DNA from 2 places in the Lederbergia graminis genome. Region 2 is predicted to be linked to the other one. Evidence: riboswitches for the same ligand, from Rfam matches in the RefSeq annotation. Region 2 holds a riboswitch; the other holds the start of a gene.
What was found. A riboswitch is a leader RNA that binds a small molecule or an ion and turns the genes downstream of it on or off. The one in region 2 is predicted to bind preQ1.
Positions count from the first base shown of each region.

Region 1 (16,784 bases), on a different contig from region 2:
GGTTCCAGTGCATCTTTCGGAGGCAGGATTACCACTTGGCGTACAATTTATGGCTGCAAAAGGACAAGAAAGATTACTGCTCCAGTTAGCCTCTCAAATAGAACAGACTAGTTTATGGGTAGGGTTGGAAAAATTACCATATTACAAAATATTTAAATAAAGGTTTATTTCGGGACAAATGAAACTTTTTCTATATAATAGATAAGGTGTTGAATTAATTTATAGGAGTTTTATCATGAATCAGTCTCGAAAATTACCTTTTAAAAAGAATATAACAGTCGGTTTAATGTTGTTTGCTTTGTTTCTAGGAGCTGGTAATATTATTTTTCCGCCAGAACTTGGGCAACAAGCAGGTGACAATTTTATATTGTCGATGATTGGATTTTTAATTACAGGAGTGGGCTTACCTTTAATTGCAGTTATTGCGATTGCAAATTCAGGTAGTAATTTTGAAACGATAGCAAGTAGAGTGCACCCTATTTTTGGTGTCTGCTTAACTATTGCTATTTATTTATCGATAGGGCCATTTTTTGGAATTCCTCGTACTGCAACAGTTTCTTATGAAATCGGAGTTATCCCGTTTTTACCGAAATCATTGCAGCATGAGCCTTGGACACTCGCAATATTTACAATCGCATTCTTTCTCATTACAATATTCTTCGCGTTAAATCCAACGAAGATAGTAGATAGGGTTGGAAAAATTCTTACTCCAATTCTACTAATTGTAATTGGGTTACTTGCTCTAAAAAGCTTCTTAACACCAATGGGTACATTTGAAGATCCAAAAGGAGATTTTAGCAACAATGCATTTTTCGAAAGTTTTGTACAAGGTTATTTAACGATGGATGTTATAGCAGCACTTGCTTTTGGTATTGTCGTCATAAATTCCTTAAAGAATGAAGGACTAGAAGCTGGAAAGCCAATGATGAAAGCAACAATATTTGCAGGAATTATTGCATCCATTGGGCTAGCTCTTGTATATATTTCCTTAGGTTATATTGGAGCAACAAGTGTTGGAGCTATTGGAATACAAGAAAATGGTGGTGCCATATTAACGCTCGCATCTAATGTGTTGTATGGATCATCAGGTACTATCATTCTTGCGCTGACCATCATTTTTGCGTGCTTAACGACCTCTATCGGGCTTGTTACTGCATGTGCGCAATACTTCCAAAAGTTGCTACCAAAGCTGTCTTACAAAATTCTCGTTCTCATTTTTGCGGGCTTTAGTGCTTTTGTTGCTAATGTTGGACTGACAAAGCTAATTGAAATATCTGTACCCGTTTTATTAATGATTTACCCACTCGCAATCGTATTAATGTTGATGTCCTTTATTGATAAGACATTCGACCGCAGACCTATCGTTTACACATTACCTTTGGTTGCTACAGCAGTAGTAAGTATTACAGATGGTTTCAAAGCTGCAGGTTTTACATCGTCATCAATCGAAAGCATACTAATCAATCTTCCATTGTATGAGCAAGGAATTGGTTGGTTATTACCTGCAGTCATTGCGGGAATCATTGGATTTTTGATTAGTAAAATTAATGTGAAAAGAGCTTAGTTCCAATTGGAATTAGCTCTTTTTTCGATAATAGGACGGAGATACACCTTCAAATTTTCGAAATGCTCGACTAAATGCATGGATACTGCTGAAGCCAAGTTTTTCAGAAATGATGGTGATGGGAAATGTGGTAAATTGGAGTAATTGTTTTGCTTTCTCTAACCTCATGGCTAAATGAAAATGTATTGGGGTTACTCCATATGTTTTCTTAAAAAGTCTTCCTAAGTAAAATTTATTAAGATTAGCAATCTCTGCTAGTTCATCTAGCGTAACTTCGCGATCTGTATTACGACTAATATAAGCCTTTACTAGCTCCAGTTGTTTAAAGTTGGAAACTAGATGTTTATTTTGCATCCAATGATATTCACGTAACAGTTCCGTCCACAGCTGAATAAATAAGCCTTTGGCGGATATTTCATAATAAGGAAGCTTTCTCTCCATTTCGTTAATAATATCAAAAATAAGTTTTTCAATAATTCCAGGGTTATGTAGTCGTATATGGTTTGGCATATCTGGAATAATATTTGTTCGAAACCACTTATTTTCCTCATCTGACATCATATGTAATGGTTTATATGATACTTTTACCTCCTGGCTATCCTCTTGATAAAAGAAATCAAAATGGATATGAGGTTGATGTAATCTTGAATTACTAATTAATTTAATAGAGTGATGTTCCTTCGGTTTAAAAATAAAAATATCCCCTGGAATCCCATAATAAACTGTATCATTAATAGTAACCTCGAGCTCACCTTCTTTTACATATAATATCTCATAATCAAAGATTACTCGTGTATGTATGTGAAAAGGATCATCAATGATGCTGTCCCATGCAACCCTTATATAGGGAGATAAATAATTTAAGTCCATATGAATCCCTCTCTTTCATACTAGTATATAAAAAATAATACTAAAAAAACGCAATATTAGTTAAGTTTTTCTTTAATAATGCCAAATATTTTAAAGGTAAAATCGGATATAATAGCTATAAGCAACAGGAAAACGTTTACACATATATTAATAGAAAAAAACAATATAAGCAACAAATTTACGATAGGGAGGTAGATGTGGTTGAAGAAGAAACTTTGGTTACCCATTTTGGCTGCAATTGCTGTAGTAATTATCGTAGTAGCAATTGCCATCAACACAGGAAATAAAACAACGACGAACAAGCAAGAAGGTCCAACCGATAAAACTGAAACGAACGCGGATGTTGAAAAGGATAAGGAAAGTGACGAGAAAGAACCCGAAGACACAGGTATCGTTAATCCGGAGGACGTTCCAGAGGGAATGTATCAAAACCCAGTGTTCGAACCAGTATTCGCGGACCCGTCCATTGTTAAAGGGGATGATGGATACTTCTACGCATATGCAACAGAGGATGATTGGGGAGATGGTGCTGGATTGAAAGTAGCACCTATTATACGCTCTAAAAACTTGGTAGATTGGGAGTATATTGGGAAGGCTTTTGAAACAAAACCGAATTGGAAAGATGGTTGGGTTTGGGCCCCTGATGTTCAGAAGTTTAACGGTAAATATTATATGTACTATACAAAATCGACATGGGGGGATCAAAACCCAGGAATTGGTGTCGCGGTAGCAGATGATCCTGCTGGCCCATTTGAAGATCATGGAAAATTAACAGATACAGCAGAAATGGGTGTATATGCAATTGATCCAATGCTCTATGTCGAGGATGGAACACCGTACTTATTTTTCGGAGGAATTACTTCTGGTACCTTTGCGGTTGAATTAGCTCCTGACGGTTTATCCGTTGCTGGTGAACGAATTGATGTTGCAGGACCTAACTACGAAGCCCCATATGTGATAAAACGGGATGACTATTATTACTTATTTGGCTCTAACGGATCCTGTTGTGCAGGGAAAAATAGTTCTTATAATGTAGGGGTTGGTCGTTCTGAGTCATTATTCGGCCCTTATGTAAACAAAAATGGTGATGATATGATACACCACCGTGGAGAACTTCTGTTATTTGGCTATATCCCACCTGAAGAGGGAAAAGGTCATATTGTAGGACCGGGACATAACGCGGTAATTACGGATGATGCTGGGAATGACTGGTTGGTGTATCACGGTATTCCAGCTGATAATCCAACATTAAGTAGTGGAGCAACGAGACGACCATTATTCATCGATAAAATAGAATGGGTGGACGGCTGGCCTACGATTAAAGACTTTAACCCAAGTATCACACCACAAGATGCTCCCATTATAGAGGAACAATAATGCAAGGGTTATACGAGGAGTAATAAAATGAGAAAAAAGCAAATTAGTATTTTAATAGCGATTTTAATAGTTGTTATCGTTACCGCAATATTCATTGCACAAAAATTTGATTCTAATACTACTTCCAACCCAAAAACGGATGAAGTGGAAGATACAACACAAAAAGAGGATAAAGAGAAAGAAGACCTCCCTGATTCCACAACCTATATCAATAAAGTGTTGGATTCCTATGATCAATTACCATTGTTACGATTAGATACATTTGCGGGTGGTGCGTCTAGTTATGACCGCAGTGGTGGAAACTATGATGGTTTTGATAAAGGAAACTTTTTGTACGAGGATGAACACGGTGACAAAGTAATGCTTGATGTAAAAGGACCAGGAACAGTACATCGTATGTGGTTCACTGCCTTTAATGAGTTCAATTCTTATATCAAGATTTATTTTGATGGGGAAGAAGAACCGAGTATTAATATGCGACTAAAAGATGTTTTTACAGGGGACACAGCCCCTTTCCTTGCACCATTAGTACATCATAACTTCCTATCCAGCGGTGGTTTCGTATCAAATGTTCCGTTGAATTTCAACAAATCGATTAAGATTACTACTAATGGAGTTGGAGTCCATAATTTCTACAATATTGGTTATCACCTATATGCCCCTGGTACAGAAGTGAAAACATGGGATGGAACTGAAGATGTAGAAAAAATGAATGATATATGGAATAAGATTTGGAACGGGCAACCAGTGAATGTCCATCAAGACCAAGAAATGGTCGAGGAAACGATAACATTAGAAGCACAGTCAAAACTAGAGGTGGCATTATTAGAAGGTTCTCGAATGATTGATTGGTTATCTTTGAAAATTCCTGGTATTGAACCTTCGCAAATTGCCGGAAAAAAATCGGAAGTAAATGTAGAACATTTATTGCAAGGTATTCGTCTTCAAGCTTATTGGGATGGAGAAGAAGAACCAAGTGTAGATGCACCAATTGGTCCGCTATTTGCAATGGGAATGTTTGAAGTGTATGAAACTCGGTCGATTTATGCTGGAATGGGTTCCGATGGAGAAATGTACTTGAATATACCGATGCCATTTGAGAAAAGTGGAAAAATCGTGTTAGTTAATGATTCAGAAGAAAAGATTGATGGAGTAAGTTTTAAACTAGCTCATCGTGAATTTGCAGAATCCTTTTCAGATGTTGGATATTTTAAAACACAAATGAATCATCAGTTTGCGAAAGCTGGTGATGGAGAAGATTTGCTCATACTAGAAGAAGAAGGTGCAGGACACTTTATTGGTGTTGTTCAATCTGTACGAGTGGAGCTGGGGCAATCATCGATTGAAGATCGTTGGCATTTAGAAGGAGACGAGCGAATTTATATTGACCATAGTGAAACACCGGTAATTCAGGGAACTGGAACAGAAGATTTCTACAATGGAGCATGGTATTTCGGATATGGGGAATTTTCTACTCAACTTGCTGGATACACCTCAGTAAAAGTAGAAAACAATGTGGAATCATCGAGTTACTACCGTTTCTTCATGGCAGAGGCGATACCATTCAGAAGTCATATTAAAGCGTCCATCGAGCATGGCGCAGCAAATGATATTAGTTCTGAAAACTGGTTACTAGCTTTATATTATCATCAGCCTGAACCGAGAATGACGATGACGGATGAATTGGATATAGGTGATACGGCAAGTGAAGAAGAACATAGCTACACAATATCAGGTGAAACTTGGACTGGAAAATTAACACACACGTATGAAGGTAATTTTGCAGAAGGAGTAGAAGATGAAGGTCGTTCACATAACGGTTTTAGCGAATTTTCTATGAAGATAGCGCAAGAAAACAAGGGAGTTGTACTGAGAAGACGTTTTGATCAAATCCTCCCTAATCAATTGGCAGAGGTTTATGTTGATGGTGAACAGGTGGGACCGTGGTATCATGCAGGTTCTAATATAACACATGCATGGCGAGATGCGGACTTCTTCATACCAGAAGAGTTCACTTCAGGTAAAGAAGAAATTACAATCAAAGTCGAATATGTGAAAACAGAAGCAGATGATTGGTCCGAATTCCGATACCAAGCATTTACGCTGAATTAAATAACAAGAGCAGGTTTCCATCCAGGAATACCTGCTCTTTGTCATTATGAATAGGATAATTTGTATATTGGAATAAGTGTTTCAAATGTTTCTTTAACTAATGCAATAAAACGTTCTCCGTCTTGTAGAATGGGATCATTTGCATCAATGTGACGGCCGATAAGAAATTCTGCCTTCTTCACATCACGGAATCGAACGAGTGCTTCTTTTAAATTGATTTCTTCCATCGAGATGGAATCTTTTTTCATATGATCAAGTGATATCACATAGTCATTAGGGATTGTTTCTTCGATAATATCGATATCATTTAAAAACTTCTTAGCTATGTCTGATTTCCCAGGTAATTCATAAATAAATGCTAACCAAATAAACACGTGATCATCAAACAGTCCTACTTGAAAATGAGGATGTTGTTTGTATCCACGCTTATTATTGGCAATTGCCAGCCATGTATCCTTTGGTGGATTAACCGTTCGTCGAGCATGTCTTGCAATATGGAGAAACATCTCATTACCAAGCACTGCTGCTAAATCATCTGTCAGTACTTCACCAATAGCTTGAAACTTCGGCTGAATTCTGTCCTGGATTGCTTCCATTCTTCCTGCAAGACTTTCTATATGAAAAGTATCGAAATCGCGTTTTTCAAAACCAGTAAATTTCATCTTACATCTTACCTCCTGCTGAATCACTACTACGTGTTAACAGTGTACCATTTGTCGTCTAAATCTCGGAATAAATTGCTCATTTCGTTGAACATTTCTTTCAGATGATTTTTAAGAAAATAATCTGTATTTAAAGTAGGAGTATGAAGAAAAAAATAAGTGGAATTCACATAAACTGTCTTCAAAGCGCTCGTATGAAGACAAAAAAATAGAATAAAAGATAAAACGAGGTTGAGACATAACCATTTGACTTGAATGTAAATCCGAACAATGTAAGTGTAGCTATAACGCTTCGGAAATACACTTCGCTTTCCGCGGGCGGCTAATGAGCCTCCTCGGCGCTAAACGCCTGCGGGGTCTCATCGAGGCCTTTATTCCCGCAGGAGTCTTCGTGTATTTCCTCCGCTGGTAACTATAAATTTTTTGTAATTGAATAGGTGACCAAACTATCTTGTTTTAAAATCAAGTTATAGTTCGGTTTTTATTTGCATATATATTCCTCTTTCCCAGCCCCCAAAAATTAGTTAAGTAGTTATATTTGTCTTCATAGTAGGAGTATGAGGACATATGAACAGCAAAAGAGTAAAAGTTGTCTTCATAACCGTTGTATGAAGACAAAAAAATAGAATAAAAGATAAAACTGTCCTCATACCGGTAGTATGAGGACAAAAAATCGATTATGTAGTTATATTTGTCTTCATAGTAGGAGTATAAGGACAAATAAACAGCAAAAGAGTAAAAGTTGTCTTCATAACCGGTGTATGAAGACAAAACTAAAGGAAACTAGCATAAACTGTCCTCAAAGCACTCGTATGAAGACAAAAATCAGAATAATTGTAGAACCTGTCTTCATAGCGATACAGAGATCTAATTCTCCACCTCACGAACCATTATAAAAGCTATTAATCTTTGATATTTGATACTATATCCCTAATTCCATCTATTGCCAGCGGCTTTAATAAAGCATACAATTATAATGACAGAATAATTAGAATTACCTTAAGAGGAGGAATTCAAAAATGAAACCTAAAGTGTATGTAACCATACCACTTCCAGATCACGTACGTGAATATATCGATCAACATTGTGAAATAAAAGAATGGACAGAAGAGCGCCCAATAACAAAGGACGAGCTGTTAAAAGAAATTGAAGATGTAGAAGGTTTATATACAACTTGGGTGAAAATTGATGATGAATTATTAAATCGTGCCCCTAATCTAAAAGTTGTTAGCAATGTTTCAGTTGGCTTTAATAATTTTGATATTGAAGCGATGAAAAAGCATGGTGTAATTGGGACGAATACACCGTATGTATTAGATGATACCGTTGCTGATTTAGCATTCGCGTTGATTTTAGCAAGTGCTAGGAGAATTACCGAGCTTGATAGTCTTGTAAAAGCAGGGAACTGGCAGAAAACAAAATTCGAACAAGAATACTTTGGGATTGATGTACATCACACAACAATCGGAATTATAGGAATGGGTAGAATAGGTGAGGCAATTGCGAAGAGGGCAAAATTTGGTTTCGATATGGATGTGCTCTATTATAATCGCAATCGAAAACCGGAAGCAGAAGAAAAGTTTGGCGCAAAGTACGCAGACATGGAGACTCTATTAAAACAGTCTGATTTTATTGTGCTTATGACGCCACTTACTCCTGAAACGGAACATTTAATCGGTGAAAAAGAATTTGCCATGATGAAGGAGTCTGCGATTTTCATTAATGTTTCCCGTGGTAAAACAGTGGACGAGCAAGCATTAATTAAAGCATTACTAGAAAAACAAATATATGGTGCTGGATTAGATGTCTTCCAACAGGAGCCAATCGAAACAGACAATCCACTTTTACAGCTGAAAAACGTAGTAACAATCCCGCATATCGGCTCTGCAACTGCAAGAACACGAGAAGCAATGGCGATGCGTGCAGCTGAGAATGTTGTAGCGGTGTTAACAGGTAAGGATGCAATTGATCCAGTATATTAATAGATTGGAGTGTGAATAAAATGAAAGTTGCTGTCATTGGATCTGGGAAGTTAGGGCAAAGACACTTAAACACATGGTCGCAAATGGATGGTGTTGAGATTGTTGGAGTAATTGCCAGAAATCAAGTGAAACTACAAGAAGTAGCTGCAAAATATGAAACTACTCCATATGAGAGTCTTCAAGACTTGATAGCAAAAACAGATGTGGACATCATTGATATTTGTACTCCTACATATTCACATGGAGAATTTATAAAAGAAGCTGCGCAAGCACAGAAACACATTATTTGTGAAAAGCCACTCGCTATAAATAGTGAAGAAGCAGAGAAGCTCATATCAATTTGTGAGGATAACGGAGTTCAATTGCTTGTTGGTCATACATTGAGATTTTTCCCTGAGTATGCAAATGCACGTAACCAAATTCACAATGGAGCAATAGGTACACCTGGAGTTATACGGATGTCACGTGGAGTACCTTACCCACAAGTGAACTCATGGTACACAGATGACTCGAAAAGTGGTGGGCTGTTTCTTGATCTAGGAGTTCATGAGTTTGATTGGCTAATATGGACGTTCGGTGATGTGAAAAGGGTAATGGCAAAACGAGTTCAAAGAGAGGACATGGAATATGGTCTCATTACAGTAAGAATGGAGGATGGGACTATTGCTCATATCGAGCTATCATGGGCAGAAACACAATTCCGCGCCTCCTATGAATTAGCAGGGGATAAAGGGATGATTACCTATAATTATGATGATAGTACTCCAATAGCATTCCAATCTCGTCATAATCGTGAATACCAATTACCAAGAACAGCACTTAAAAAAGACCCGTATTATCGCCAGTTAGAACATTTTATTCAAATTCTCTCCAATCAAACCGAACCGATTGTTACGGCACATGATGCATTAAAGGCAATTCAACTTGCGGAAGCTGCACGAAAGTCTGCTGAAACAGGACAGCCAGTATCGTTTTTAGAAGGAGTGAAATGAGATGAAAGTAGGAATCATTAGTTTCGCCCATATGCACGCTCATAGTTACGCGACTCATATTAAGAACCGTCCCGATGCGGAGTTAGCGGCAATTTGGGATGGTAACGAAGAACGCGGACAGCAAATGGCTCAACATTTTCAATGCACATACTTTAATCATCTCGATGAATTATTATCTACCGACATCGATGCCGTCATTGTCTGTTCTGAAAATGCCAACCATAAAGACCATGTCGTAAAAGCTGCTAAAGCAAAGAAACATATTTTATGTGAAAAACCGATTGCTACGACGATCGAAGATGCAGAAACGATGATCAACACATGTAAGGAAGAAGATGTTATTTTACAAATCGCCTTTCCTGTACGTTTTTCCGAAGCTGTTCGTAATGCGAAAGCCGCGATTGATAGTGGGGCAATAGGTGAAGTGGTTGCCATCAATAGTACAAACCATGGGAAAATGCCAGGTGGCTGGTTCATTGATGAAAAGCTATCTGGTGGTGGAGCGGCAACAGACCACATTGTTCACGTGATGGATTTGATTAGGTGGATTGTAAAAGATGAGGTAAAAAGTGTGTATGCCGAGTTAGATACAAGATTTTATGATATTGATGTCGAGGACTGTGGAATTATTACATTGGAGCTGGAATCTGGTGCGATTGCGACGATTGATCCGAGTTGGTCACGACCACAAACATTCCCGACTTGGGGCGATGTGTATTTGAACTTCATCGGAACGAAAGGTAACTTACAAGTAGATGCCTTTAAGCAGCATACTGTCCATTATAATGATAACGCTGACAATATCCAACAACTTTCGTTTGCCGATGATATGGATGCGGGCCTAGTAGATGACTTCATTACTACGGTAAAAAATAAAGATAATCCATCAATTACAGGAGAAGATGGTTTAAGAACTTTAGAAGTAGTAAAGGCTGCCTATGAATCTTTTGAGAAAAAACAATCTGTATCCTTAGTAAGAAAAGTATTGTCATAGAGGGGGGATAGTAGTGAAGATTGGGATTAGTTCTTATAGCTTAAATCAAGCATTACAATCCGGAGAAATGGACATATTGGATGTTATCCAGTGGGCAAGTGACAATGGAGCAGATCATCTCGAAATTGTTCCAATCGGTTTCAGTATGGATGACAAACTAATAGATTATATTCGTGATAAGGCTGATAAAGTCGGAATAGAAATATCCCATTATTTAGTAGGAGCTAATTTTATTCAAAATAGCGAAGTGGGAGTAGAAGCAGAGGTTAAGCGAGTCAAAGAACAAGTAGATATCGCACATAAACTTGGTGTAAAAATGATGCGCCACGATGTCGCATCTCGTCCACTGGAGGAAACATCTATCATTCAATTTGAGCACGATCTCCCAACACTAGTGAAAGCATGTCGAGAAATTGCAGACTATGCTACTCAATTCGGTATTATCACAAGTGTCGAAAACCATGGCTACTATGTACAAGCAAGTGATAGAATTCAACGACTAGTCCATGAAGTGAACCGAGCGAATTTTAAAACAACAGTAGATATCGGTAACTTTTTATGTGTAGATGAAAACCCAGTTTCAGCTGTACAGAAAAATATTCCTTACGCATCCATGATTCATTTCAAGGACTTTTATCTTCGCCCTGCAAGTGAAAATCCAGGAGATGGTTTCTTCCGAACAACTGCCGGAAACTATTTACGTGGTTCCATATTCGGTCAAGGCGATATCGATGTAAGGGAGATTATTAGAATCATTAAGAATTCTAATTATGATGGCTATATTTCGCTGGAATTTGAAGGGATGGAAGAATGTAAGCTAGGGACGAAAGTTGGGTTAGAGAATATGAAGAGATTGCTTGCTGAATTAGTATAAAGATTTATAGACCTAAATATTCGTGACCATGGACATACTGCTTCTAAAAGTCATATAATATATATAATAGTACATATTGTTGTCACTTGTGTGAAAAGGAGGGGAAAAGCATGTCAGTTGCCAGAGTATTAACGGGATTATGGAGAACTAGTACAGAAACTAGTGACCGTGCTAAAGATCCAAAGTTAAAGAGTCGTTATTACAAAATAAAAAGACCAGCATTAATGGAGAAAATTAAGTTTATCATCAATAACAAGCTAAAAGGGTGGAAAATCCTTCATGTTGATGAAGAGCGTGGAGAAATCCTCGTTGAAAAAAGAGGGATGAGACGTAACCAAATCACGATTACAGTCTACCAAGTGGAGCCACTAAGATGTAGTGTTGATGTTTTATCCGCATTTGAAGGTTTCGGAGACTTAGGTATGAGTTACTTTACTGTGCTTAATTTCTTCGAGTTATTAAATAAAGAAGTTCCACCTGAGAGAAAGTAAAAAAGAGAGTGTCTACGGTTTAAACCGTATAAGACACTCTCTTTTAACTTTCTTCTTTAAATCATATCTTTAAAGTTAATTCGTTTATTTAAAGCAATCATAACTGGTATACCAATACCCATCACGACTAACTCACTAATCGCAGTTGTTAACCATGTGAAGAAAAATGGCCATCCCAGTGCAAGGTTAAGCTCGAATGCAATGATAAACATCAAAAACGAAAAGATAATCGTATTAAATAGCATTCGCTGCCAGATTCCTTTAATATATTTAGCAGAGAAAATCGTTAAAGATAATGCTATAATCGAATGTGCGACTCCAAATATTAAATCATATGGGAGTAGTATGGAAAAAAGTAAGTTGGAAATGAAGACACCAATTACTATACCGAAAATATATTTTTTGTTAAAAACCACTAAATGATTAAACATTTCCGATACCCTGAATTGGATATGCGTAAAGCCGAATGGTGCAATAATACCTGTAACTGCAATATAAAGTGCAGCCAAAATACTATTTACTACTAATGTTTTAATTTTCAATTCAATCTCTCCCTAGTTTTTTTACGTGGGATGGTTACGAACCACGTAGGCTATAGCCCAAAGTGTTATTCTATTATAATATGTAACTTTTAGTCAATATATTTCGAGGTGGGAAATAATGTATTTAACAATTGAGGAAACAGCTGAGTATTTAGAACTTCCTGTAGCAACTGTAAAAAGTTTGGTTTTACAGAAGAAAATTAGAGCTATCTTTGATGGGGAGAATTACTTAATTTATAAAGAACAGTTTAATACGCATTTTGAGCAATTGGAAAAATATAAAAAACAAGTGGAGGAGTATTTATCAGAACCTATTCCTGAAGACTGGGATGCGAAGGATGAGGATTAGTTGTTAATAAAAAATGCTTGTCCAATAAAATGAAACTGTAATTCCTTGTAACCCGATTTCTAAAAATTAATTATCAATCTAAATCTGTTGATTTCCGTTTCAGGAGCTCGCTTTCCGCGGGATTCGAAAAGCGAAAGGCGCTTGGGACTTGAAGGAAGGCTAATTTCGCAACATCCTGTTGCAACGCCTTCCTGACCCGCATCGTGCGGGCCCGCGACAAGCAAATGTTCTGAGACAAAGAAAGGCGTTCTTTGCCTTTCATGTCTCAGTTATTTGACCTCGAGCCGATAGCGCCTACAGCTAGACAAGGTTCGGAAGCCTCCTCGGTGCTGATCGCACCTGTCTAGCTCAGGCTCCTAGCGGCTAGCGAACGAGACATTCCTTCCCCTACGATAAGTCAACATCGGCTCGTTCCTTGCCGTGTTTCCTTTATCTCAGTGCAGGACTGTCTCCCGTTCGTACACCGCTAAACAGTCGCCTTCGCTTTTCTATATGTGGGGGCTCCAGGCTACCGCACATGAGGGCACTGAAAATCTTTCATATTTTTGTTTATTATAGTAGTTGATGGCAAAAAAAGGGCAATTTCCCACTGTTTTAAGAGGGAAATTGCCCTACTATGTTGCTATTTTTTACTCTTTTTCACTGAGCAATTTTATAATTCGCTTTAGATTGACAGCGAATATCGTCGTTGCTCCTTGGACTTGCAAACCAAATAGACCCGCAGATGATGCTATATCATACCCGTGTCTGTGTTTTAACTCACTATTTTTGGCTTCAATTTTATACCGAGACTTCGCTAAGTTCTTAAACTCCTCTGTGTTTTGAAAAGCTTCCTGCTCGGTATGTTCTTTGGATTTAATTGTTACATAGTAGGACTTCGTTTTCGCTCCCTCTTTATAACATCCATCACGAAGTGGACAGACTTTACACTTTTCTACATCAAATGTGTATCTAATTCTTGGACTTTTCTTTTCTCCATTTCCTCTGTCGTATTTTTTACCAGTTGCTAAGTGACCTGCCTTACATACGTACAATCCAGCATCTTTATTAAATTCAAACTCATTTTCTTTTGTTCGTGTTCCATGTGTTATGATTGGATGTAATTTAGAAACGAGAGTTAGTTTATTTTCTTGGGCATAGCTAATATTACCCTTCTCAGAATACGCAGTATCTCCAATAACTGTATCAATTTCCATTCCTGTTGCTTGACTCTTCTGAACTAATTCCTGCAGGAATTTCCCATCACTTTTTTCACCTGTTGTCACAACTGCTGAAGTAATAATTCTTTCATCACTCATCGCAAGGTGCGTTTTAAAACCAAAAAAAGAAGAGTCTGCAGATTTATGTCCTGTCCTGGCATCAGGATCATTAGAATAGCTAAGGTTTTCTTTGAAATCCTCCGTGACTTCTCTTAAAACATTTAACTTCTCTTTAACAGAAGGCACCTCTGCGATTTGTGGCTCTCTTTCAATAATTGAAATGATTTGATTACAATAATCCAATTCATCTGAAATTTCATTAGAAGTTGGTTTTGCGGGGAATTTTTCTTTTACAGAGTCATCAATTTGATACACTGCTTTTCTAACATTTTTTGATTTCTCTTGTAAAAACTCTTTTGGTGATTTTTGATTATAACGAGATTTTGTATGTGTAGAGTCCACGATTATCGTTTTACTATTAATAATTTCGTGTTCCAACGCGATTTCAACCGATTTCCCTATAAGCATATCTAATAAACCCTCATCTGTAAGACGGAGTTTGCGGAATTTAGTCAGCGAGCTTGGATTGATGACTTTATCCTCGGGTGCCATATCGAGGAAATATTTAAATGACATATCATATTTTGATCGTTCTACTACATCGACATCAGATAAATCAAAAAATGATTTTAACAGTAGATATTTAAACATACGAATTGGAGGAACTGCGTTCCTCCCGTTATCAAGGCAATATTTTGTCTTCAATTCTTCAAATATAAATGTAAAATCTACAAGTTCATTGATCTTACGTAACATATTGTCTTTCGGTACAACTATGTCGTATATTGCCATGAATGGGCTTAGATTTAGAGACTCTTGGTTTGATAGCATTTGGAAGATCACCTACATATAATTAGTATCTTTATTATAAAGTAAAAAAGCAGTAGAAAGTTCGATGTATTTGAACTTTCTACTGCAAAATTAGAGACTTTTTCAGTGCCCTCACTAGCGGGACAGGTGAGACCCCGCAGGAGCATTTGCGATGAGGAGGCTCACCGCACGCCCCGTGGAAAGCAAAGCCGCCTGGAACGGAAATCAACAGCTCTGTTTTACCATATCGCTAAATTCAAGGGACTTTTTCAGTGGCCTCCCGCACATCCCGTAGGAGTCTCCGTGTATTTCCTGCGCTTGTATTATTCGATTCTTATTGGATCACTCCTAATATTCTAAAGTAAGAAAAAACCAAACTATTTTGTAGACTCACGTTATAGTTTGGTTTTCATTCATTTCTATTTATTTTTGTCCCAGCTTATGCCGGTAGTTTTTTATTATCTGTGATCACTTGATTCGTTATCGTTATCTTCTTGATTACCAAATGGTCCTCTTCCCCAGAAGGAGTCCCAAGGGTTTCTTCTCGGACGGTCATGTTTTCTATCTCTATCATCTTCTATAATCTCTACATTTTTAGCGTGAATAATTAAGTTTTCCACATGAATTTCTTTACCCTTTCTATTGCTAGACATATTATCCCTCCCTGGCTATATAATTAGTTCGCAGTTATTTTATTCAAATAAAAAAATTGTGTATAGGCGAATTATTATAATGTGATTAGTTAACAGATTTTTAAGGAAATTCAACAATTAGTCTGCTAAACTATAAAGAAGCATAATTGGAAGTGAGGGCATTAGAATGATTAAGACAGTTTTGTTTGATGTGGATGGTGTTTTATTAAGTGAGGAACGCTATTTCGATTCATCAGCACTTACGGTTTGGGAAATATTAAATAGTGGTAAATACATAGGGCTAGCGCCTAATAAAAATAAAGTGGAATATAGTGATGAGGAAATTGCTGAGATTCGTTCCAATGTTTTTGTGGATGATCAAGTCTTAAAATTATTAAAATCTGCAGGTTTAAATGCAAACTGGGATATGATTTACGTAACAGTGTGTAATCAATTAATCCACTTACTAGAACAGGTGAAAGGCACGGAAAAAGCAAATATTGAAAAGTGGGTTACAAATCCCATTGATCGGAAAGTTCTTCAAGAAATTGGGGAAGTATTAGCAACTAAGAATGTTCAATTGGATTTTCTTGGTTTGCTTGATAATTTTGCGGATGCTGAAAAGACAAAGGATGGTTTATTTACTCATATAGACAAATTGGTAAAAGAAAAGCTTGATGTTTCTGGTTCTCAATTTGCACAATCTGGGGCTTTATGGGATACATGTGAACACATTTGTCAGGAATGGTATGTTGGAGACGATAATGTATTAGAATCGACAGGGAGGCCATCCGTCCAAACCGGTAAACAAGGTTTCTTGTCACAGGAAAAGGTACTTGCTCCGGCAGAAGAGATTGCTCGTATGTTTGCTGAACTGAAAGATGCAGGTATTATGATTGGAATTGGGACAGGCCGTCCAGAGTTAGAAACGATTGAACCTTTCAAACATCTCAATTGGTTACAGTATTTCAATGTGAATAATATTGTAACGGCGGATGATGTGCTTGCAGCCGAACGTGAATATCCAAATCTGCAATTATCTAAACCGAATCCATACACATATGTCATGGCATTGTCTAGTAAACAGAAGACAGCTTTGGAGTGTATCGAAACGCAACTTCCACTTGAAAACGGAGAAGAGGTTTTAATTGTTGGCGATTCATTAGCAGATCTACTTGCAGCACGAAAAATGGGCAGTACATTTGCAGCAGTATTAACAGGCTTATCAGGCAAGAATGCTCGTGCTGAATTTGAAAATTATAATGTGAAATATA
Region 1 covers NZ_JBHSMC010000013.1:7,017-23,800, reverse strand. The annotation lists gene ACFPM4_RS09330 (amidase) at 1-160, shown strand, start outside; gene brnQ (branched-chain amino acid transport system II carrier protein) at 236-1,564, shown strand; gene ACFPM4_RS09320 (AraC family transcriptional regulator) at 1,577-2,434, opposite strand; gene ACFPM4_RS09315 (family 43 glycosylhydrolase) at 2,636-3,811, shown strand; gene ACFPM4_RS09310 (glycoside hydrolase family 172 protein) at 3,839-5,923, shown strand; gene ACFPM4_RS09305 (YktB family protein) at 5,968-6,585, opposite strand; gene ACFPM4_RS09300 (2-hydroxyacid dehydrogenase) at 7,605-8,567, shown strand; gene ACFPM4_RS09295 (Gfo/Idh/MocA family protein) at 8,588-9,559, shown strand; gene ACFPM4_RS09290 (Gfo/Idh/MocA family protein) at 9,561-10,553, shown strand; gene ACFPM4_RS09285 (sugar phosphate isomerase/epimerase family protein) at 10,567-11,427, shown strand; gene ACFPM4_RS09280 (hypothetical protein) at 11,538-11,918, shown strand; gene ACFPM4_RS09275 (QueT transporter family protein) at 11,975-12,460, opposite strand; PreQ1 riboswitch class I at 12,467-12,511, opposite strand; gene ACFPM4_RS09270 (excisionase family DNA-binding protein) at 12,579-12,809, shown strand; gene ACFPM4_RS09265 (IS1182 family transposase) at 13,439-14,899, opposite strand; gene ACFPM4_RS09260 (hypothetical protein) at 15,337-15,531, opposite strand; gene ACFPM4_RS09255 (HAD family hydrolase) at 15,698-16,784, shown strand, end outside.
Region 1: another riboswitch for preQ1. It lies ahead of ACFPM4_RS09275 (QueT transporter family protein); the one in region 2 lies ahead of queF (preQ(1) synthase).

Region 2 (16,784 bases):
AATCCAGCTTTTGATCTTTCCTCATTTGTTAATCTTATAACAGTTGCTACATATTTATTTACCCCTTGTGTTGCATTATCTGCTGGTGGGGTTTGTTGTTTTGGCTGTGCTGCTTGTGGTTGCTGCGGCTGTTGTGCTGGTTGTTGTGTTTGTGGTGCAGGTGCTTTTTGAGCATTTTTATCATTTTTCTTCTGTGTTACGTTAGGTCCTTGATCTGGTACTATATCGCCAAATTGTATTCCTTTATCGGATTCTTGAAAATCAATTTGTCCATCAGGTGTGTATTTCCCAATAATCGTCTTAAATTCATACTTTGCATCTTGAATCTTGATTGGTACTGTATGTGGATAGTTCCTACTATCCAAGTCTGTTCTAAAGCTTGAAATATTGTCATCGCCTTTTGCCTTATTGGCTACATCTTTATCATTGTCATTATTATTGTTACATGCTGTAAGCAAAACCATTAATAAGCTTAAAAAGATTATTTTCAATTTGTTTATTTTCATGGTGAATTACTCCTTTTGTTTTTTCTTATTTTCTCTACTTTCACCGAAAATAATATGGTAATTAAAAACAGTACACGACAATTTGGAAACACCTTCCGATAATTTACAGATTAAATTAAGGAAAATTACCAATTATATATGATAACGAGATATAGTAGGGAGGTTTTTCATTGTGATTGATTTTTTCGATAATGGTGACGCAAAACTTTATGAGGATCGCTATCAATTGTACGTAAATGGTGATTATATAGGAGATAAAACATTAAAAAATATGAGTGATAACTTATCTGATGTTGATAGTTTTTTGAAGAATAAAGGCTTTAGGCAATTTAAATCGCAGTTAGAGGGAGATCATTATAATATTGAAGCGTCGACAGATGAAGCCGAGGGAATTTCGGATGCTCTTTTTGTATATGTAAATAATCGTTAGAAATAAAATGGAGACATTCGTTTCCGAGTGTCTCCATTTAAATCCAATTATTTTGCTTGGATGATGACGCTAGCTGTTGGTAATCCTGGAGAAGTGGCAGTTACGATAATTTCTCCTGCTTTTGTTGTAGATCTTATATAAGCTAGTAACATTCCGTTATGGACTTGTCTTTTCTTGGAACTATATGGTGTTAAATCTTGGGCATTTCCATTTTCAAGTCCCAATATTTCACCTGGACCTTCAATAGAAAGGGATATTTCATTATTCGCTAAATATACTGTTTTACCATTGACGTCTACAATTTCCATCTCGATGTGCGCTATATCGAGGCCATTGGCTTTCATTTCTAGCGAATCTGAACTCATATCAATTTTTTCTGGTTCTGAATTTGTCATAAGTTCATAAGATACATTCTTACCGGATTTGTGTTTTGCTACAACTTCGATCGTACCCTCTTCAAACATAACCTCCCAGCGGATGAACTCATCTGACTCACCGCGGTGTTTACTTCCTAATGACTTACCATTTAAAAATAGCTCTGCTTCATCACAATTCGTATAGCATAATACTTGTAATTGCTCTCCTGTATTCCAGTTCCAGTGAGGAGAAGCATACCACCTTGGGTTATGATTAGATTTTACGTCTTCTGGCCGCACCACTGATAAAAATGCCATTGGCTTCGTACTCCATAAACTTTGACGGTGGAAATAATTAGGCTTTTTAAAACCAGCAAGATCCATGAATCCTGCTTGTGAAGCGCGAATTGGCCATCCTTTAGCTTCTCCTAAGAAGTCAATTCCTGTCCAAATAAACTGTGCGCTCATTGCATCATTGTCTCTTACTGCGAGCCATGCTTCCATGCTAGCTCCATTTTCACTCCCATATATGACTCTGTCCGGATATTGTTTCAAATCCTCTTCATATAAATGTTCTTTGTAGTTGTAGCCCACAATATCCACTGTATCTGATAAGCCAGTTAAATTGGACAGTTCAGGAAATGCTAATGCTGCTGTCACTGGTCTTGTCGTATCGCATTCCTTCACATACTTTACTAACCGTTTTGAGATTGTTACTAACCTCTCCGCATTTGGTTTATTTGGGTCATATTTTCTTTCTGCTGCTGGCTTATTTGCATCGTTATTTCCAGTCATTGTTTCAAAGTATGGATGACAATAAGGGTCGTTAGGATAATCTATTTCGTTCCCGATACTCCACATAATAATAGATGGATGGTTACGATCTCGAAGCACCATTTCTTTCATATCAATTTCGCCCCATTGTGGGAAATCCTCATAATATCCAAAATGTTTCGGAGGGTACACATTATGGCCAGTAGACCATTTGTTTTTTACTCCTTCCCACTCATCAAATGCTTCGTCAATGACTAAGAATCCCATTTGATCACATAAATCAAGTAAATTTGGAGCTGGAGGATTATGGCTCATTCTAATTGCATTGCTGCCCATTTCTTTAAAAGCTTCAAGTCTACGTTCCCAAACCTTTTGAGGAACTGCAGCTCCTAAAGCACCGGCATCATGGTGAATACAAACTCCTTTTAATTTCATATTAATCCCATTTAGGAAAAATCCTTTTTCTGCATCAAATTCAAACCAACGAATTCCAGTGGTTGTCTTTATATAATCAATAATCTCTCCATTTTTTATGATCTCCGTTACAACAGAATACAGATATGGTGTATCAGGTGACCATAGGTGTGGATTACTCACATGGAGTAATTGATTTGCTTCTAGCCCTGATTCCGCACTGATCTCATACGATTCTATTGTAGATACAATTGCATTTCCATCCGCATCCACTAATGTATTTTTTATATCAATAGATTCATCGGTCTGTGTTTCATTTGTAAGACGTACATTGACTGAAACATCTGCATACTCTTTCGTTACTTGAGGTGTTGTGACAAATACTCCATACTGGTCTATATGAACTTGGTCTGTAATTGTAAGATACACATCTCTATAAATACCTGAACCAGTAAACCAGCGAGAATCTGCAATATCTTTATGATTAACCTTAACGGAAATAAGATTTTCCTCTCCAAAGGTAATAAAATCAGTAATGTCATATGTGAACGTACTGTATCCATATGGTCTTTTACCGATATAATAACTATTGCACCATACTTGTGAATTATTGTAGACACCTTCAAAAGTGATATAAACTCTTTTACCTTTCATATCCTCTGGTAGGAGAAACTTTTTTCGATACCAGCCGATACCACCAGGTAAATATCCGGTTCCACTTGAATATTCTTTCGAAAAAGGCTCTTCAACAGACCAATCATGAGGGAGTGTTACATTTCTCCAATTAGAATCATCTAACCCCTTATACCAAGCTCTTTCTTCTTCACCTCTAAAGAATTTCCAGTTTAAATTTAGTAACTCAGTATGTCGCCCCACTACATTCAACCTCCTAGTTATGAATGATATAAGTTAACTGTTTAAAATCTCATCAATTTTAGCTAATTCATCTGTACTAAAATGCAGATTATATAATGCAGCTACATTATCTTCAATTTGCTCGACGCGACTTGCGCCTATTAATGCGGAAGTAACTTTCCCATCACGGAGAACCCATGCTAATGCCATTTGGGCTAATGATTGTCCCCTTTGTGCTGCTATGTCGTTCAATTTTTCAACTTTGCGAAGCACTGCTTCTGTTACTTGATTTTTATGGAGGGCACCTGTCGGCTTTGCGGCACGTGAGTTGTCAGGTACACCACCTAAATATTTGTTGGTGAGTAGTCCTTGTTGTAATGGGCAAAACGCAATGGAACCGATTCCATTTTGTTCAAGAACATCTTGTAAACCATCCTCAATCCACCTATTTAACATCGAATAGCTTGGTTGGTGAATTAATAATGGAGTTCCTAAGTTATTTAGAATTTTTACTGCTTCTGCCGTTTGCTCATCGGAGTAATTAGAGATCCCAACATATAATGCTTTTCCTTGGCGTACCACTTGATCAAGTGCTCCCATTGTTTCTTCTAATGGTGTGTTAGGGTCTGGGCGATGGGAATAAAAAATATCAACATAATCTAATCCCATTCGTTTCAAACTTTGATCTAAACTAGCAATCATATATTTTTTCGAGCCCCAATCACCATAAGGACCACTCCACATGCCATAACCAGCCTTTGTAGAAATAATCATTTCATCGCGATAAGGTTTAAAATCAGATGCTAGCATTCTACCAAACATCTCTTCTGCTGAACCTGGCGGTGGTCCGTAATTATTTGCGAGGTCAAAGTGGGTAATCCCTAAATCAAATGCTTTTCTAAGCATGGCACGTCCATTTTCATAAGTATCCACACCACCAAAATTGTGCCAAAGGCCTAGGGATATAGCGGGTAATAGTAATCCTGAATTGCCAGTTCTGTTGTACTTCATTATTTCATACCGTTTTTCGTTTGCTGCATATGTCATTGTATAATCTCCTTTTTTCTATATATCTAGTATTTATATGAAAAGGGTTTCATTTAATGAAAGTATATTTCTTCTTTTCTCTTAATACAAGTAGGATTATTTATTTTTAACGAATAATCAATAGAAACAGGGGGTATCAGTATGAATTGGTTTGGTTGACTCTATTGTTGATATTTTGATATGATGATGGAGGATAATTACCCGAAACCTTTCGGGAGAGGTTCATAGCTGATACCCTCTATAAAAAACTATGGATATATGACTATATGCCATGTCCATAATAGGACATGGCTTTTTTTATTTTATCCTATATGTTTTAGAGATGATGTTATTGCCTTTCTTGGAAAAATTTCGGAAGCATTTTTCAAGGAGGTTTTTTTATGTCAGGCCGTAGCCATGAACAAGGGTTAAAAGATTTAACGTTATTAGGAAACCAAAATACACGATACTCATTTGAGTACGCTCCTGAGGTATTGGAGGCAGTAGATAATTTACATTCCAATCGGGATTATTTTGTAAAGTTCAACTGTCCAGAATTTACGAGTTTATGTCCATTAACGAATCAACCAGATTTTGCAACAATGTATATTTCGTATATACCAGATAAAAAACTAGTTGAAAGTAAATCTTTGAAACTATATTTATTTAGTTTTAGAAATCATGGAGATTTTCATGAAGACTGTGTAAATATTATCATGAATGATTTAATTGCTTTATTAGACCCAAGATATATTGAAGTTTGGGGAAAATTTACCCCACGTGGTGGGATTTCCATTGATCCTTGGTGCAATTATGGAAAACCAGGAACGAAGTATGAAGAAATGGCTAATTACCGTTTAATGAATCATGATCTCAATCCTGAAAAAATCGATAATCGATAGAGGAGGGAGGAGAAGCCAATGAGGATATTATTATATTTATTATCTATTGTGATTGCGAATGTAGTGACTGCAAGATTTGCACCATTAAATTTTGGCTTATTTATCGTTCCGATGGGTACGCTTTTTGTAGGGGCAACTTTTATTTTTCGTGACCTTGTACAAAATAAATATGGAAGACCAAAAACATATTTATTTATTTTTACAGCTCTAATCTTATCTGCAATTGTGTCGTATTTACTTGGTGATACATTAATGATTGTATTTGCCTCCGCGATTTCTTTCGTTGTTGCGGAAACAGCTGATACAGAAATCTATACTCGATTAAAGCTGCCAATGGCTTGGCGTGTTTTCTACAGTGGGATTGTTGGTGGGCTACTAGACTCTGCTATTTTTGTTATCATTGGTTTAAGTCCGCTTGGTGCTGGCTTCTTAACGTGGGATGCAGTGCCTGCAGCAATACTTGGCCAAGTAACTGTAAAAACGATTATACAAATGATAGGTGCGATTATATTAGGTAGAGTGTTAGTAATAAGAGAGAAACGCTTTGTTTAAAGATAAAATTAAAAGAGCGCTAGATAACTAGCGCTCTTTTGTATATTAATTGCGAATGAGGTAATCAAATGCACCTAATGCTGCAGTTGCACCTGAACCCATGGAAATAATGATTTGGTTATAAGCACTATCTGTACAATCTCCTGCTGCAAATACACCAGGAATAGAAGTTGCACCATGCTTATCAACAATGATTTCGCCGAAACGAGTTCGCTCTAAAGTACCTTCAAGCCACTCTGTATTTGGCACAAGTCCAATTTGGACAAACACACCTTGTAATTCAACGTGGTATTCTTCACCTGTATCACGATCTGTGTACGTAATACCAGTTACATTGTCTGTACCAGTGATTTCCTTCGTAGCAGCGTTTGTTACTACTGTTACATTTGGAAGGCTGTGTAGACGCTCTTGTAACACTTGGTCTGCTTTTAATTCTGGAGCAAACTCTAGAACTGTGACGTGTTTCACAATCCCAGCCAAGTCAATAGCTGCTTCAATACCAGAGTTACCGCCACCAATTACCGCGACATCTTTTCCTGCAAATAATGGGCCATCACAGTGTGGGCAGTAAGCAACACCTTTATTTTTAAGCTCATGTTCACCAGGCACATTAATATTTCTCCAACGTGCACCAGTAGAAATGATAACAGATTTACTTTTTAGAACAGCACCATTTTCAAGTTCTACTTCGAAAAGGTCTTTCTTTTCTAAACGTTTAGCACGTTGTAAGTCCATCACATCGATATCATATTCTTTTACATGCTCTTCTAATGCTTGTGCAAGTCGAGGACCTTCAGTTGCTTTGACACTAATAAAGTTTTCAATGCTGAGTGTGTCAAGAACTTGGCCACCAAAGCGCTCAGCAACGATTCCTGTACGGATACCTTTACGTGCTGTATAGATTGCAGCACTTGCTCCAGCTGGTCCGCCACCAATGACAAGAACTTCATATGGATCTTTATCAGCGAAATCGTCTGCACTTAAGCCTTGGCCTAATTTAGCAATAATTTCTTGAAGTGTAATACGGCCACCATTCCAGAACTCGCCATTTAGGAAAACAGCAGGTACAGCCATTACATTTTTAGTTTCTACTTCTTCTTTAAAGACAGCCCCATCAATCATTGTATGAGTAATGTTAGGGTTAATCACGCTCATAATGTTCAATGCTTGTACAACATCAGGACAGTTATGGCATGATAGGCTCACATACGTTTCGAAATGATATTCGCCATCGATATTTTTAATAGAATCAATAACACTTTGTTCTACTTTAGGAGCACGTCCACTAACTTGTAAAAGTGCTAATACAAGAGAAGTAAATTCGTGACCTAAAGGTACGCCAGCAAAAGCAACACCAGTTTCTTCTCCTACTCGGTTAATACTGAAGCTTGGTGTTCTAGATAATTCTGCTTCTTCGACAGTGATTTTAGACGACATGGAAGCTAGCTCTTCCACAAGAGCTAGCATTTCCTTTGAAACGTCGTCTGAACCAGCACTGACTTTAAGCACAATATCATTTTCCAATAATTCCATATACTGTTTTAATTGTGACTTAATTTCTGCATCCAGTGCCATTTATAATCGCTCCTTAAATTTTACCAACAAGGTCTAGGCTTGGCTTAAGTGTTTCGCCGCCTTCTTTCCATTTAGCTGGGCAAACTTCACCTGGGTTGTTACGTACATATTGAGCAGCTTTAATTTTATCAACTAAAGTGCTTGCGTCACGGCCAATTCCGCCTGCATTAATTTCAACAGTTTGAATGATACCATCTGGATCAATGATGAAAGTACCACGATCTGCAACACCTTCTTCTTCGATAAGAACATCAAAGTTTCTAGAAATAACGTGTGAAGGGTCACCAATCATTGGATAAGTAATTTTTCCGATAGTTTCGGAAGTATCGTGCCATGCTTTATGTGTGAAATGAGTGTCTGTTGAAACAGAATACACTTCCACTCCAAGTGATTTTAATGTTTCATACTCATTTTGAAGATCTTCTAATTCAGTTGGGCAAACGAAAGTGAAGTCTGCAGGATAGAAGCAAACAACGCTCCATTGACCTTTTAGGTTTTCCTCTGTTACTTCAATAAACTCACCATTGTGGTACGCTTGTGCTTTAAATGGTTTTACTTCTTTTCCGACTAATGACATAAATAAACGCCTCCTGGTTGTAGTGTTATTTTTGTGAATTACTATAGTTATCGTTTGAACTATAATAATTCTAATCTAGGAATAATTATTATACATAAAGAGAAATTTGTCAAATAATATGATGTTATTTCTCAAAATGTTTTAGAATCCGTCATTATTTATGTCCTTTATGATTAGAAGATATTCAATTCCAACGTAATTAATAAGTGAAGTGCTATTTTTAATTGTGAGTGTAAATGATACTTTGTGAGGGATTTTATCAGTGAGAGATTGCGTTATATTTTTCGGTTATAGGTGTGAATAGGTTGGGATTGAGCATGTCGACGATTCTGAAATTGTTTATGGTAAGAATCAGTCGAGATAGCTCGAGTCATGACGAATATGTCGGATCTTTGGTTTTGACTTGGTCGAGAGAATGATTGTCATGACGGTTATGGCTAAGTTTAGCTTTGGATTCGGTTGAGATAGCGCATATCACGACGAATCTACTAGGGTTTGAGTAAATATCGGTCGAGAGAATGATTGTCATGACGGTTATGCCTAAATTTAGCTTTGGATTCGGTTGAGATAGAGCATGTCACGACGAATCTACTAGGGTTTTGAGTAAATATCGGTCGAGAGAATGGATGTCATGACGGTTATGGCTGAGTTTTACTTTGGCTTTGGTTGAGATAGCGCATGTCACGACGAATCTACGAGTGTTTTGAGTAAATATCGGTCGAGAGAATGAATGTCACGACGATTATGCTTAAGTTTTACTTCAGACTCGGTTGAGATAGCGCATGTCACAACGAATGTACAGTCCTTATTGAATAGAATCAGTCGAGAGAGAATTTTATACATAGTGAGTCCATCTATTAGCACCCATTTTTGTATATTGTGTTTCAAGAATTCTTTTAATCCTTCTTTGTGAATTTATGATTTTACACCATTCATCAATAGACTTGGATGTTACCTTTCGACTTGGAAAAAGTAATTTATATTCGTGTACACTACGAATAACTGCATTCTCTACTCTTTCCACCTCCCCACACCCCAGACAAGTACATCGTTGCCCTTCTACAGTTACAGAAAATGATTTGCATGCAATGCAGGTTATTCCTTTTTGAAGTTGATCGTACTCATATGCAGGAATTTGCTTATAGGGTGATTCGGTGTTATGGAGGGAGAGTAATTTATCGGCTAGAATCCTATGCTCTTTATTAACTTTAGTTGTGATTTTATTGAGCTGTCTGAAATAGTTATTAATTTGGGTTGGGAAGATAAAGGGTTTGTTTAGAGGTGCTTTGTATAAGGTGAATTCGGGGTTAACAAAGATAACAACACCATGAATGGGGATATTGAAACCTAGGCTTCGAAGTAATTGACGTAACAATGATTCACATCTGATTAATTGGGTTAGCGGGTTACTAACTTCCGTGGCAGATTTTGTGTAGAGCCGATCTGATTCATAATAATAATCTCCTTCGAGGTTTTTCACTTCATTTAAAAAGATAGTACCCATCGTGATAATAAGTGAATCGATTTGGAAAGTAGTTTTATTTAGTTTTAGTAGTAGATCATTTAAAATGATGCTATCACATTGGAGTTTCTCCTCAACTAATGAATCAAAAAGTACCTCCCCTTCATAGCCTTTTAAAAGACTTTGGTAATACTGCTTGTCCTTATTTAAAAGCTTCATACGGACATCTAAGGACTCCAGTGTTAATAGTTCCTTTGATTTTGACCGCTGTTTGACTATCATTTTACCCTTCCTTTCTATAATGATATTGATATTCTACCAAAGTTAACTAAATAATTCATTTATTTTGAATAAATCAGGCGAATTGGGGAAATCACTGCGTCCGAAGGGAGTAGGAATTAAGGTATTCCAAATGTACAATCTGACTCAAATAAAAACAGGCCACCGAATAATGGGACCTGTCCTAGTTAAAAGTTATTTAGAAACCATACTCAGCTTCTTTTGCTTCGCGAATTTTTGCAAATGTTTCGGTTAATACTACGGTATCTTCGACTAGACGTTGAATACGGAATAGTACATCATCATTGATAATTTCTTTGCGGTAAAAGTCTTTTTCTTCTATAAATACATATGTTTGGACTATTTGTGCTTTCATGTACGATAAAATCGGTTTTAATTGTTGCTCGACAATTAGATAATGTTTAGACGATCCAGCTGTAACAAGCATACTTACCACTTTGTCGCGGAATGCATTGATTGGTAATAAGTCAAAAATATTTTTCAATGTGGCAGGTATCGATGCTTGGAAAACGGGTGTCCCGATAATGATGGCATCAGCTTCCATGATTGCTTGTGTGACGTATTTTGTGTCACCTTCATATTCGAGGTAATTTCGTCCGTCGCTAAATTGAACATCGTAATCTGCTAAATCGATGATTTCCATTTCTATATCCGCGTAATTTTCTTTAAACTCGTGCAACACATAATTTAATGCTGTTCTCGTTTTGGAACCAACTCTAGAACCAGACAATCCAACAACTTTCATTACTTCACATCCTATTTCTTTGCTGTATATTTCTTGATGGCAGGTAAAATGTCAGTGCCAATTATTTCAAGATTTTGTTTAAGCATTTCGAATGGCATGCCACCAAAATCAATTTGCGCAATATAACGCTGATGACCAAATACTTCATGTTGATATAGTATCTTTTCAATGATTTCTTGTGGACTACCAATATTCATAATATTATGTGGGTCGACGCCTTGTGCAAACATTTGCTTAGCAAATCCTTGTCCATTTGTGCGCTTCATACCTTCATTAATATATGGATATAATTCTTTAAGTGCTTGTTGGGAGGATTCAGCAGCATAGAAAAATCCAGCCGTAGCAACGGGTAACTCCGCTGGGTCAAACCCGCGACTGCGTGCTGCTTCGCGATAGGCATCTACTGTTTGCTTAAAAACAGCTGCAGGACCACCTAAATGTGCCATAAACATAGGAACACCTGCATATCCAGCTTTAATCGCACTAGCAGGTGATCCACCTACTGCTCTCCATATTGGCAATGAGCCATTTACTGGGCGAGGAAGTACCTTTGCATTCTGTAAAGGAGCACGAAATTCCCCTTCCCAATTAACTACTTCCTCTTCATTTATTTGCAACAAGAGATCAAACTTTTCTTCAAACAATTCCTCGTAATCACGGACATTATAGCCTAATAAGTCAAAGAGACCGATTCTTGAAGCTCGCCCGGCAATTATTTCGGCACGACCGTTGGAGATTAAATCAATAGTCGCGAAATCTTCATATACACGGACCGGGTCTGATGTGCTGATAATAGTGGATGAACTGCCAATTTTCATCTTCTTAGTAGCTTGTGCAATAGCAGATAACACAACCGTATGTGCTTGTGTTGCAAAATAATCTTGGTGACTTTCTCCGACACTAAAAAAATCAACCCCTGCCTGTTCTGCTAATTTTGCATAATCAATAATTTCCTGAATACGTTCCTGTGCGGAAATTCTCTCACCAGTTAAGGGATTTGGTAGATGATCGCCTAATGTATATATACCAAATTCGAGTCCGTTAGAAGGATCAATTCCGTATTTTTTCATATATTTACGACCTTTCATGATTTAGTAAATCTTTTGATTCCAATCAGCCCTAATAAAAAACTTCATAAAGTTACTTTTGATTATAAATTAGCTTACTAAAAGTATGAAATAATACGCCTTACAGCGGAATATATTGTAAAAATTTATTAAAAGTTTCCATAATTGTATTGATATTTCAATTGAAATGCCCTATATTTAATTAAACCAATAAAAATACTAGGAAATGGGTGATTTTATATGGCAGCAACTAATACTTTGTTACAAGTAGAAACAGCGGGAAAATGGGAAAGTGGAATGAGGACACGTATTCAAATTCGTGATTTTGAATCATTTGTCATTGATGAGCCGGTATCATTAGGAGGAACAAATGAAGGTGCAAATCCAGTAGAGTTCGTACTAGCAGGTTTAACAGGTTGTACTTCCGTTATGATCGCTTTAATTGCAAAAGAGCAAAAATTTTCGTATGAAGATGTTAATTTTGTAAATAGCGGTGATCTTGATTTAAGAGGTTTACAAGGAGTGGAAGGAGTTTCTCCACATTTTCAATCTGTAAGTTTTGAAGTTGAAATAAAGACAGATGAAAGTGAAGAGCGCCTTGCTGCATTAAAAGCTGAAGTAGAAAAGCGTTGCCCAGTGATGAATTTATTAGTAGATGCTGGAATCCCAGTTCAATCTACTTGGAAAAAAGCATAATATCAAAAAAGCGCACATTTTTGTTGCGCTTTTTTTATTTAGCTATTACAAAAGTCGTAGGGAAAAATAGCGAGTTTTGCGTGTCTCTGGGCACATGTAATTAATTGTGATAGTCCAACTTCCTATTTCATTTTTTCCAAAAGGAATTGGTGAAATTACATAGAAATGTTAGTGGTGTGCTTTAGGAGATAAGCCAATTGCCACGGACAAAACTATATTAGGAAGGGTTGATTTGTTTGAAACAGAAAAGAATTTTTTCGTTAGGAACCGCACTACTAATGCTTGTATCTATTATTCTCACTTTTTCTTCACCACAATCATCATCGGCATCATCTACAACTTTACTTACCTCAAAAGAAATTCTCGCAAATGAAAAGAAGCAACCATTTGATTTATTTCAAAATCCGATATTAGGGGATGGGGCGGACCCTTGGGTGGTTAAGCATTCAGATGGTTATTATTATTACACCCATACAACCGGAAATAATGTAACGATATGGAAGTCAAAAACTCTAACCGGAATCCATTCAGGTGAGCGTCAAGTAGTATGGAGGTCGGATCCTGGTGCTCCTAATAGCGGGAGTATTTGGGCTCCGGAAATCCATTTTATCGATGGAAAATGGTATATCTACTATGCAGCATCAGTAGAAAACCCAGACAAGAGAATGTTTGTATTAGAATCGGAAGGAGATGACCCCTTCGGACCATACCACTACCCAGAAGGTACAGAAGATACGCATGGACAAATCACAGATCCCACAAATAAGTGGGCGATTGATGGTACTGTTTTAGAACATAACAATAAATTATATTTTGTGTGGTCTGGTTGGGAAGGCGATGTAAATGTTAGCCAGCATCTTTATATCGCACCAATGTCAAACCCATGGACAATTAGCGGGGAGCGGGTGGAAATATCAAGACCTGAGCTTGATTGGGAGACAATTGGCTTTCCACTTATTAATGAAGGACCGCAAATTTTAAAAAATGATAAAGGGAAAACTTTTATTATTTATTCTGCAAGTGGTAGTTGGACCAATGACTATAACTTAGGAATGCTAACATTTGATGGGACAGACCCTCTGAATCCTGAAGCTTGGGAAAAGAATCCGACACCGGTATTTAAAAAGAATCCCGATTTAGACGTGTATGGGCCAGGGCATAATGGATTTGTAAAATCGCCTGATGGAACAGAGGATTGGATCATATACCATGCTGCAAAGTTTGAAAATGCAGGTTGGACTCGTAGTGTAAGAATGCAAAAATTCACTTGGAATGCGGATGGTACTCCAAATTTTGGAACTCCGGTGGGAACAGAAACATGGTTACGTGTTCCTTCAGGTGAATCAGAAGGACAGTTCGTACCTAGTTTGCCTGGTGAAGTATATCAATATGAAGCGGAAGACGCGCACGTAAATAATGTAAGAGTTCATCATAATACAAGTGCTTCACAAGATTATAAAGTGGGAAATATTGATTTTGCGGATAGTTTTGTAGAGTTTACAGTGAATGTACCAGCTGGCGACTATACATTAGTATCGAGGTATGGAAATGGAATGGGTGAGCCATCTAGTCACCATGTTACAGTTAACGGAGAAGCTAATGGAGAATTATGGTATATAAATCTTGGCTGGGAAAATTGGGAAGATGCTAAGATGGACATCCAACTAAACGATGGAGAAAATACAATTAGACTTTCGAAAGGCCATCTGTACGCTGAATTAGATTATATTCAATTAATCCCAAAAGCTTCGAAAGTATATAAATATGAAGCGGAATTTGCCCAACTTCATAAAGCAGAAACAGAAAATGACTCATCAGCTTCTAATGGACAAAAAATAACGAACATGAATGAAAATGGTGGGTTTGCCCGATTTGAAATCGATGTAAAAAATACCGGAACATATGAAATGAAAATTAGGTATGCAAATAATACAGGTTCAACCAGTTCACATAAGTTGGTGATGAACAGTAATCCTACAAAAATAATTGAATATCGAAATTCAGATAGCTGGCAATATGCAACTGTTGATGTAAAGCTAAAAGCAGGGAAAAATACAATAATGTTGAAGAAGCATAAAGGGTCAGCAATAATTGATTACTTTACAATAGAAGAAAAGTGAAATGGAGTACAATAAAAAAGTCTAAATGAGATGGTAGGCCAAACTATCCTTGGATAATGTTCAAGGTAGTTTGGCCTTTTTCTATTTCCTCATTATAAAGCCCATATGACGCCCTGCCTTTTTATCCTGACGATAGGAGAAGCCGTCTGTGCTAATAAACGTACATGAGCGATCGATTGTAATATTATTAGAAGGTACTCCTGCTAACTGACATTGTCTTTTCACAGATAGTTGATTATCGATATGATATTTGTTTGTATCATGTTTGAAGTACATATACTCATCTGTATAGCCAAGCTGTGTGAATTTTACATATACATCCTCATCGACTTCAAATTTTTCTTGGCTTAGGGCTGGACCGATGTGGACATATAAATTATGTGGTTTTACTTTTTCAACCTGTATGATATGCTGTAAAACCTTTAAGCTAATTTCTTTCACTGTTCCTTGCCAACCAGAATGAATAACACCCACAAGGTTATCGACCTCGCTGCAAAATATAACAGGGACACAATCTGCTGAAAACGAACATAATAGAAGGTTTGGTTCAAAGGTGTAAAGAGCATCAGTATTAGGGATCGCGGAATCCGAAGTATGCGCACCTTTGCCTTTATCGGATACAGTAACTTTATGAAAGTTGGCACTATGTGTTTGATTAGCACATACCATGTCATCCAGATTACAACCGATTAACTGTACTAATTTACTGCGATTTTCTAACACATGGGCGCTATTGATGCATGTGTGTAATGCCATGTTATTGTTTTCCTGTTCGGTATTATCCTTCAGCGTAATTCCTGCAATAAATTTTTCATTGTTAAAATATATATTTGTTTTCATCTCATCACCTACTATTAATATACTGGAAATGCATATGTATATGTACGGTTTGTATTGAATAAATTCATGTTGATTTCCTTTCATTATAATAGAAAACATAACATAAAAAATATTTGAAGTATTCGTCAAAAACAGTTTTACTTCGCCAAATGCATGTGCTATATTGTAACGATTAGAAGGACTAGGAGGACGATATGAATAAATATATATAATCTAAAGTGTTTCCCTTATATTTGCAATCGGTTACAATAGATAGGGGAATTTCATCCTAATTATAGTGTGAGGTGGATAATTGAAAAGCGTATGAGGAAATTACCAGAAGAGTTAATAACCTTACTAACAAGTAGGGAACTATTAGAAGCAGACATCGTGGATTGGATAATCTGTGATCGGGGTATTAATGGTGGTTTTGTAGATACATATTTAGTGCTTACGAAAGATTCGCTTTATCGTTTTGCTCAGACACAGAATTCTCAGGAAAGAGTCTTTAAAGGTTATCAGGTTTCGAATAAGAAAAAGAAGAAAAAGAAACATCAAGAGAATCGTAGTGTAATAGATATAGGTAGCTATACAATAGAAGAGATTCCACTTGTACAAATAGATAGTATGCAAACGGTTAACCTAGTAGCCTCTGGTCTACTCGTTGTAAAAGTCCCAGAAGAACGGGCAATAGCAGCTTTTACAAATGGAAATATCGGAGATGCAGTAAAGTTCGTAGGTACATTCAATAAGCTTAAAAATAATGAGTTAATTGATACTCCTTTACAGGAGGAACTAATTAAGAATGCTTGTCCAAAATGTGGAATGATTTATCCGGAACAAGGTAGGCAAATTTGTCCTAAGTGTTTGAAAAAAGGGGCAATTTTTACAAGGTTGCTAGGGTTTACTAAAAATCACAAATTATCCCTCGTATTAATTATACTTTTTATGTTATTGAATTCAGCTACAGGGCTTGTTATTCCTTATTTTCAAGGTACGGTATTATTTGACCAGGCATTAGGGGGAACAGGACCATTTGCAGGGCAAATTGTGCTAGTCATTGCCATTATTATTGGTTTTCGAACATTATCCCTAGTATTCGGAATGCTATTTGGAATAATAAATGCTCGTATGGCAGCCAACATAGTATTTGATTTAAAGGCAAGTATTTTTACTGCCATGCAACGCCTATCCTTGTCCTTCTTCCAGAAAAAACAAACAGGTCAATTAATGACAAGAGTAAATGATGATGCTAATGAATTACAGGCATTCTTTATTGACGGTATCCCTTACTTCGTCGTCAATCTTATGAATATTATCGGGATTACAACGGTATTACTTTTCATTGATTGGAAGCTAACTCTTATTTGCTTACTTCCAATGCCATTTGTCATTTTGCTTATTCGTTGGGTTTTTCCGAAGCTTTGGCGTATGTCATGGAAGCGTCATAAGAAGCGGAGCTCGATGAATTCTATCATAAGTGACACTGTGCGAAGCGCCAGAATCGTAAAGGCGTTTGGGAAGGAAAAAGTGGAAATTGATCGTTTCCAGAAGTCTAATTTATCTTATTCTGATGCAGAACAACGATTTAGCAAGATGAGTAGTACG
Region 2 covers NZ_JBHSMC010000016.1:107,137-123,920, reverse strand. The annotation lists gene ACFPM4_RS13385 (CAP domain-containing protein) at 1-506, opposite strand, end outside; gene ACFPM4_RS13380 (hypothetical protein) at 679-936, shown strand; gene ACFPM4_RS13375 (glycoside hydrolase family 2 TIM barrel-domain containing protein) at 984-3,356, opposite strand; gene mgrA (L-glyceraldehyde 3-phosphate reductase) at 3,390-4,382, opposite strand; PreQ1 riboswitch class I at 4,594-4,640, shown strand; gene queF (preQ(1) synthase) at 4,763-5,263, shown strand; gene ACFPM4_RS13360 (VUT family protein) at 5,282-5,815, shown strand; gene ahpF (alkyl hydroperoxide reductase subunit F) at 5,861-7,390, opposite strand; gene ahpC (alkyl hydroperoxide reductase subunit C) at 7,404-7,967, opposite strand; gene ACFPM4_RS13345 (nuclease-related domain-containing protein) at 8,803-9,711, opposite strand; gene ACFPM4_RS13340 (NADPH-dependent FMN reductase) at 9,908-10,474, opposite strand; gene ACFPM4_RS13335 (LLM class flavin-dependent oxidoreductase) at 10,486-11,544, opposite strand; gene ACFPM4_RS13330 (OsmC family protein) at 11,782-12,237, shown strand; gene ACFPM4_RS13325 (family 43 glycosylhydrolase) at 12,474-14,357, shown strand; gene pgeF (peptidoglycan editing factor PgeF) at 14,439-15,197, opposite strand; gene ACFPM4_RS13315 (ABC transporter ATP-binding protein) at 15,477-16,784, shown strand, end outside.